2 regions of the Cytobacillus sp. Bva_UNVM-123 genome follow, and region 2 is predicted to be linked to the other one. Evidence: a T-box and tRNA genes for the amino acid it is inferred to sense, from the RefSeq annotation. Region 2 holds a T-box; the other holds one or more tRNA genes.

Region 1 (3,932 bases), 240 kb from region 2:
AAATTGCAAATCATTGCGAAAGTTTCTAAAATCATACTTTCCATCTTTAAAAAATTGCTGATAGACAATTGAAGTTTCCTCTATCCCACCACTAAAACCTTTAAAATTGGGGCAGTATTTTTGGCAAACTTCAGCACTCTCCCTGTTTATTTCGCTCGACCCATCCCGGCTATTCCATACAAGATTCACTTTCGCATCCTGTTTCAAAATCCGTTGGCATTTTAATCTGAACTTCTTTTTGTCGAACCAATGAAATGCCTGTGCCGTCGTAACTAAATCTAGACTATTATCATTTAAAGTTGTGTTTTCAGCCGTTGCCTTAATCGAAATAAAACGGGAATCAGGCATCAGCGATTGTTTCGCAACAGTTCTCATATCATCATTTGGTTCCACACCTATTACAGTAAATCCCCTATCAATCAGCTGCCTGCTTAATATTCCAGTCCCCGAGCCAATATCTGAATAATGCAATCCTCATTTAACCCAGCTTCAGTGATTAAATATTCAATATATTCATGAGGATAACTAGGACGGTATTTTGCATATACCTCAGTTTTTTATCTGTGAATTTATCTGTTGATTTCATAAAATCACCTTCTCCTTGATTCTTCAGACAAAATATTCACCATTTTGATTGTTTTGAAAAGCTGTACTCACGTATTTTACTCCTTCGGATTTAACAATTGTTCAAGTAAGACATATTACCGTTTTCCATTTCTTCTAAGAAAGTTTCGCAAATTCTGCGGGTTTGTTCCTTGTTTTGACTAACTATAGTATCAAACCTACTAATGGGGATATATTTCTCTTTTTCGGTTTGAAGAAGAACTAATTTCTCACGATACTCTTCCTTTTCAACTTCGTTCTCACCTTTATCTAACTTTTGATTAAGGAAAAAAATTTGAATATCAATCTTTTTTTCTTGTGTTAGTTCTTGTAAATAATTCTTTCATCGATTATTAAATTTACCACAATCTCAAAATACTCAGTTAAAGATTGTAGCCTCTTTGGAACAGGACAACGCTTTTTGACCCAATCGGAAAATTGCTGTGGAGTAATCCCTGCAGCCCTTCATATATTAACATACGAGACTTGATGCATATTATCTGGATTTTGTTCAGATATGCTTTTTTTGTTAAGCTCTTATCATTTTGAACTTAACAAATCAGTGTTATCAAAAGTGTTCCCTATGTAAGTTTTGTGTAAAATGAATTCAAATCTTATCGTTTTCTTCGTGTTCCTGAAAAACAAAAAATGCTGAGAAACATTGCTAAATCAATGGTTTCTCAGCATTTAATTTTTTAAAAATTGAACGTAAATTATTCTAACGATACCGGTGGCCGGGGTCGAACCGGCACTCCGTGAGGAACACGATTTTGAGTCGTGCGCGTCTGCCAATTCCGCCACACCGGCATATATAAAAGGAGACGATTAATATTTAATAATTGGAGGCGGCAACCGGATTTGAACCGGTGAATAAAGGTTTTGCAGACCTTGGCCTTACCACTTGGCTATGCCGCCAGATTAAAATGGAGCGGAAGACGGGATTCGAACCCGCGACCCCCACCTTGGCAAGGTGGTGTTCTACCACTGAACTACTTCCGCAGATGGCTGGGCTAGCAGGATTCGAACCTACGAATGACGGAGTCAAAGTCCGTTGCCTTACCGCTTGGCTATAGCCCAATAATAATTTATTATTACTATTCATTATACGAATTTATTTGATATATATTACTTAAAATATGGGGCGGCTGATGGGAATCGAACCCACGAGTGTCGGAACCACAATCCGATGCGTTAACCACTTCGCCACAACCGCCATAATGAATGGAAAGGGTATTAATTTCATAATCAATATTATATTATGGGGCGGCTGATGGGAATCGAACCCACGAATGTCGGAACCACAATCCGATGCGTTAACCACTTCGCCACAACCGCCATAATGAATGGCAGGGGTAGTAGGAATCGAACCCACATCAAAGGTTTTGGAGACCTTCGTTTTACCATTAAACTATACCCCTAAATGGTGGTGGGGGACGGATTCGAACCGCCGAACCCAAAGGGAGCGGATTTACAGTCCGCCGCGTTTAGCCACTTCGCTACCCCACCGTATACAAGACAGTGCCGGCCAGAGGACTTGAACCCCCAACCTACTGATTACAAGTCAGTTGCTCTACCAATTGAGCTAGGCCGGCATATTCATTTTTAATTCATTATTTAAATGGTGGCTCAGGACGGAATCGAACCGCCGACACAAGGATTTTCAGTCCTTTGCTCTACCGACTGAGCTACTGAGCCAAATGAAATATTACTTCCTAAACTAATTTTGCGATAAAAAGTGTGCGCCAAATCTCTTCTCGATTTGTTGCAAATTTTAAAAGTTTACCATTCGGTGATGTTTTGCTCTGTCGCTGTAATCTTTTAAAATTCTCTACCGACTGAGCTACTGAGCCAAACATTTTTTTAAATGGCGGTCCGGACGGGACTCGAACCCGCGACCTCCTGCGTGACAGGCAGGCATTCTAACCAACTGAACTACCGGACCAGATTGCGGGGACAGGATTTGAACCTGCGACCTTCGGGTTATGAGCCCGACGAGCTACCGGACTGCTCCACCCCGCGATAATAATATTTATTAGATTTCACAATGCTTGTTTTAAGCATTAGGACTGTCCCGATTTCAGGAAGCTTAGTCAAAAAGCAGCTCAATCGGTACAACTCGCAGTTTAATCGATGAAGTAACGCTCGTTGCTCCACCCCGCGACAATAATATTAATGGTGGAGGATGACGGGCTCGAACCGCCGACCCTCTGCTTGTAAGGCAGATGCTCTCCCAGCTGAGCTAATCCTCCGAAGCACAGGACGTGCGAGTGCATGCGTTGCGACAGGACGTCGCGCATTTAGCATGCCTTCTTAAAATGGTGACCCCTACGGGATTCGAACCCGTGTTACCGCCGTGAAAGGGCGGTGTCTTAACCGCTTGACCAAGGGGCCATTATATATTTATGTAAATGGCGGAGAGCAAGGGATTTGAACCCTTGAGACAGCTATAAACCGCCTACACGATTTCCAATCGTGCTCCTTCGGCCACTCGGACAGCTCTCCTAATGGCTCCGCAGGTAGGATTCGAACCTACGACCGTTCGGTTAACAGCCGAATGCTCTACCACTGAGCTACTGCGGAATGATAATAATAAAGCTGCTTGGCGGCGTCCTACTCTCACAGGGGGAGAGCCCCCAACTACCATCGGCGCTGAGAAGCTTAACTTCCGTGTTCGGGATGGGAACGGGTGTGACCTTCTCGCTATCGCCACCAAACCAATATCTTTATATTCTCATTTAAGAGATTTTCAAAGACATACTCTATTATAACTATTTTTTAGCTTTTTGCAAGAGGAAAATTTACAATTTCATTCCCTCAAAACTAGATAATGGTAAGAAGAAAAAAGAGTAATCTTAAAGCGTGTCCAGCTCCAGTGCCTAGGGGCTCGAGGTCTTAAGTCAATCCGTCAAGAAGGTTAAAGTACAACCTTCTCGCCGTCTCGTCTTAAGCTTGTCGCCCCTAAGCAAGGCACTTCCGCTTTTCGTTTTTGGTTAAGTCCTCGACCGATTAGTATTTGTCAGCTCCACGTGTCACCACGCTTCCACCTCAAACCTATCAACCTGATCATCTTTCAGGGGTCTTACTAGCTTGCGCTATGGGAAATCTCATCTCGAGGGGGGCTTCATGCTTAGATGCTTTCAGCACTTATCCCGTCCGCACATAGCTACCCAGCTATGCCTTTGGCAAGACAACTGGTACACCAGCGGTGCGTCCATCCCGGTCCTCTCGTACTAAGGACAGCTCCTCTCAAATTTCCTGCGCCCACGACGGATAGGGACCGAACTGTCTCACGACGTTCTGAACCCAGCTCGCGTACCGCTTTAATGGGC
Region 2 (3,932 bases):
GTAGAAAGCTGTTAATTCTAAGAAGTATGGTGTTGGATTTTCTAATGTTACTTCAAGAGTTTTATCGTCTTTTGCAACGATTCCAACATCATCCAATGATCCGCCAGCAGTGTTAGCAGCTTCTGCACCTTTAATGACAAAAAGTTGGTAAGCATACTCTGATTGGTTTTTTGGATCTAATGTCCATTTCCAAGCATATTCAAAGTCTTTTGCTGTAACAGGGTCGCCATTTGACCATTGTGCATCACGTAGTGTGAATGTGTAAACTTTTTGGTCCTCTGAAATATCAATTTTTTCTGCTGCCCCTTCATGTGGAAGACCGTCAGCTTCAATACGAGTTAACCCTTCAAAAATTTGACGAAGTACAGTACCTGAAGTTGAGTCCTTCGCTAATCCTGGGTGTAAGGATGGTGGCTCAGTATTGATATTTACACTTAATTCTTGTTTTACATCAGATTTAGGCGTGTCTTTTTCTCCGCCTTTGTCACTGCTACCAGCATTATCTTTTCCACCACAAGCAGCAAGGAACATGCTAAGAACTAGCAACATGCTAAAAAAGACTGATAATCTTTTCTTCACAATTTATACCCCCATTTTTTTTATCATCAAACGTTACGAAAACATGACCAAAAAACACATTTGTACGTTGCAGGTGTATTGCTTAAATAGTCTGTAAATTATCTTTATATAGTTACCAAACTATACAATTGAAATAAAAAAACAAGTTTATATTCTAAACATGTCTCAAATGATTATCCTTATATTCAGATAATTTCAAATATATTCAAGGATAACAATTAACAATTAGTAATAAACTTGTATTTTTTTCAAACTCAATACTCTCAACGATTACAAGAAAATGTGTATTCTAAATTTAACAAATTCGTAAATAAATCGTTTGATAAACTCATTATAATTACACAAAATTATTATTGCAAGAAATTTCTACAGGTAAAATATCATTCTTTTTTTAAATTTTTTTCTCAATATACGTAAAAAGTTAGTCTTTTCATAGGTTTAACATACTTTATTTGTCGACAATTTTCACTCTTTTTTGCATTTAATATTATTTTCCAACTAAAGAAATAACTTTGCTTTTTCTCTTAATATGTTATAATTAATAAATACTATTTAAAAGTAAATGGCGCTGAAAAAGAGTAGTACATTTATCTTAGGTTTTAAGAGAGCTTGTGTTTGGTGTAAACAAGTAGCCGGATAAATCGAATGGACTTTTGAGCTTTCTTGAAAAATGTCATTCATTTTTCTGACGTTTCCTCACGTTATCGAGGTTTCATACAGCTTTGTATCATGTATGGAATAAAGTGACTCATTTTCGAGTAATTAGGGTGGCAACACGGACCATTCGTCCCTATTTTAGGTGACGAATGGTCTTTTTGTGCTTAATTTTCGTTTTGACTGTCCATATTATTCAAAGGATGAATAAATTTTTTGCCCATTTTCCATTTTACACTTTTTCTGCCATTAATAAAGGAGGAATTTATAATGAAAACTATTTTTTCAGGCATCCAGCCAAGTGGGACAATTACTCTTGGCAACTATATCGGTGCATTAAAGCAGTTTGTGGAACTTCAAAATGAATATCATTGCTATTTTTGCATCGTCGATCAACACGCAATCACTGTCCCTCAAGATCGCCTAGTATTAAGAAATAATATTCGCAGTTTAGCTGCACTATATGTAGCAGTTGGAATTGATCCAGAGAAAGCTACATTATTTATCCAATCAGAAGTTCCTGCACATGCTCAAGCTGCATGGATGATGCAGTGTATCTCCTATATTGGTGAGCTTGAAAGAATGACTCAATTTAAAGATAAATCAGCTGGAAGAGATGCTGTATCATCAGCATTATTAACATATCCACCATTAATGGCTGCTGACATCTTATTATATAGTACCGATCTAGTACCAGTAGGGGAAGACCAAAAACAACATCTTGAATTAACTCGTGATTTAGCAGAAAGATTCAACAATAAATATAATGATATTTTTACAATTCCGGAAGTGAGAATTCCTAAAGTTGGAGCACGAATTATGTCACTCCAAGAGCCGACAAAGAAAATGAGTAAATCAGATCCTAATTCAAAAGCATCTATTCGATTACTTGATGATATTAAACAAATTGAAAAGAAAATTAAAAGCGCTGTTACGGACTCTGAAGGCATCGTGAAATATGATAAAGAAAATAAGCCAGGAGTTTCAAATCTTTTATCAATCTATTCTATCTTCTCTGGAAAAGAAATTGGAGAAATTGAAAGAATGTATGAAGGAAAAGGATATGGAGATTTTAAAGGGGATTTAGCAGAAGTTGTCATTAAAGAACTTCAACCTATCCGAGAAAGATATGCTGCGCTTATGGAATCAAGTGAGCTTGATGATATTCTTGATCGTGGTGCAGAGAAAGCTAGCAAAGTCGCGAATAAAATGCTTAAAAAGATGGAAAATGCAATGGGATTAGGGAGAAAAAGATCGTAAAAAATGGGCTATTTTAGCCCATTTTTTTAATTTACGCGAGGACCATGCTCCATTTCCCAAAGCTTTTCGAAAAAGGGCTGTCCTTTAATCAAGTTTTCGCAAAATTGTTCATGCTTTTGAGTCCAATCATATTTGCATTGTTCAAATAGTTGAAGCCATGCGTGCTCGAAATCCATCTGTTGTATTTCGGAATAACATTCTGGACTCCATTCAGTATACCAATAGCGAACTTCAGCAACGTTTTTTGAAGTTTTCAATTGATCAAGCGCCATAAACATTAGTTGCTTTAATTGTCTTTCCTTTCTCGTGAGTCCGTTCATTAGCTCAGGTGATGGTGAAAGAATATGGAAATTTTTCGAGGTGACTTGATCTTTGAATGCATAAAGTTTTGCTTTTTGATTATGGATCATTTCATAAGCTAATTGCTCTTGACGTGGAATTAATCTGCTTTTGCGGATCGGAATATTGTAGCCTATCGTATCAACCGCAAGAAGGCTTGTACCATCTGAAACAACGAAGCAATATTCTAATTGAACACGTTCATGATTTTTTCGCAAATATGCTTTTTGATAAATATCATCAAGAAGTTGTTGAGGAAGCTCTGATAGATCATTTTCAATGTAATTAAATAGTTTCTGATCAATTTTTAGTAAAGGGACTTGGTCAAGCAGTTCTACACCATCATCTTTCCGCCATTCATGAAAGTGACAAACATTATAGCCATTCTCTTCCCCTTCAAACCAGTTTACCCAAACATCATGAAGATATAACATTTTACTACCCCCACTTCAACAAGCTGTTTGTCACTCAGTATTGGCAGGTAATAGTAAAATTATTCCTCAATGAATAGATGAAAAAAGTGATTTCTAATTGTAGCCATTTAAATAAATTGCTAAAGTAATAACGATAATGCCAATTGGAAGTAAATAACATTCCATTTTACCAGCAATAAAGTACAAATATTCAGTAAAATCTAAGCCAATTGATAAAACATTTAAGTAAACGATCGTACTAATCCCTCCAGAAACCGCTAATCCAAAGCCAATTAATAAAAATAACACACGAATGCTCATCTTTCTTCTTCCTTCATTTGCTATCAACCCCTTTGGGCTTGTCTTTTTTATTCATTATATGAAATGAACAAAAAAGAAGACCTGCTATTGCAAGTCTTCTCCTTATTTCACTTATTACTTCTTAAATGGAGCTTCTTGTGTAACTTGAACATCATTCCAGTTTAGTCCAGTTCCATCACCAATTGCATAATTAAGAACACGCTTGTTAACTGGAACTAATTTTGAGCGATATAGTGTTGGGAAAACAGGGATTTCCTCAACCATTAGTTGCTGCCATTCTTTATAAAGCTCTTGACGTTTGGTTACATCAAACGCATCTTGAGAAACAGCTGCTGCTAATAGACGATCATTTTCAGCATTTTCCCA

Evidence for each region. The T-box of region 2 lies ahead of trpS (tryptophan--tRNA ligase). A T-box ahead of a tRNA ligase gene usually reads a tRNA of that ligase, here a tRNA-Trp.
Region 1: it encodes a tRNA-Trp, which carries the amino acid that the T-box ahead of trpS (tryptophan--tRNA ligase) is inferred to sense. The anticodon was not compared.

What each region holds. Positions count from the first base shown of each region.
Region 1 covers NZ_CM177772.1:1,507,711-1,511,642, reverse strand. The annotation lists partial or broken gene KDN24_RS07235 (class I SAM-dependent methyltransferase) at 1-586, opposite strand, end outside; tRNA gene KDN24_RS07230 (tRNA-Leu) at 1,329-1,410, opposite strand; tRNA gene KDN24_RS07225 (tRNA-Cys) at 1,444-1,518, opposite strand; tRNA gene KDN24_RS07220 (tRNA-Gly) at 1,528-1,602, opposite strand; tRNA gene KDN24_RS07215 (tRNA-Gln) at 1,606-1,680, opposite strand; tRNA gene KDN24_RS07210 (tRNA-His) at 1,741-1,816, opposite strand; tRNA gene KDN24_RS07205 (tRNA-His) at 1,863-1,938, opposite strand; tRNA gene KDN24_RS07200 (tRNA-Trp) at 1,948-2,021, opposite strand; tRNA gene KDN24_RS07195 (tRNA-Tyr) at 2,025-2,109, opposite strand; tRNA gene KDN24_RS07190 (tRNA-Thr) at 2,123-2,195, opposite strand; tRNA gene KDN24_RS07185 (tRNA-Phe) at 2,223-2,298, opposite strand; tRNA gene KDN24_RS07180 (tRNA-Asp) at 2,469-2,545, opposite strand; tRNA gene KDN24_RS07175 (tRNA-Met) at 2,549-2,622, opposite strand; tRNA gene KDN24_RS07170 (tRNA-Val) at 2,777-2,852, opposite strand; tRNA gene KDN24_RS07165 (tRNA-Glu) at 2,920-2,994, opposite strand; tRNA gene KDN24_RS07160 (tRNA-Ser) at 3,013-3,105, opposite strand; tRNA gene KDN24_RS07155 (tRNA-Asn) at 3,109-3,183, opposite strand; rRNA gene rrf (5S ribosomal RNA) at 3,201-3,317, opposite strand; rRNA gene KDN24_RS07145 (23S ribosomal RNA) at 3,590-3,932, opposite strand, start outside.
Region 2 covers NZ_CM177772.1:1,744,636-1,748,567, reverse strand. The annotation lists gene KDN24_RS08525 (peptide ABC transporter substrate-binding protein) at 1-579, opposite strand, end outside; T-box leader at 1,139-1,374, shown strand; gene trpS (tryptophan--tRNA ligase) at 1,504-2,493, shown strand; gene KDN24_RS08515 (YjbA family protein) at 2,520-3,266, opposite strand; gene KDN24_RS08510 (YuzI family membrane protein) at 3,360-3,566, opposite strand; gene opp4A (oligopeptide ABC transporter substrate-binding protein) at 3,681-3,932, opposite strand, start outside.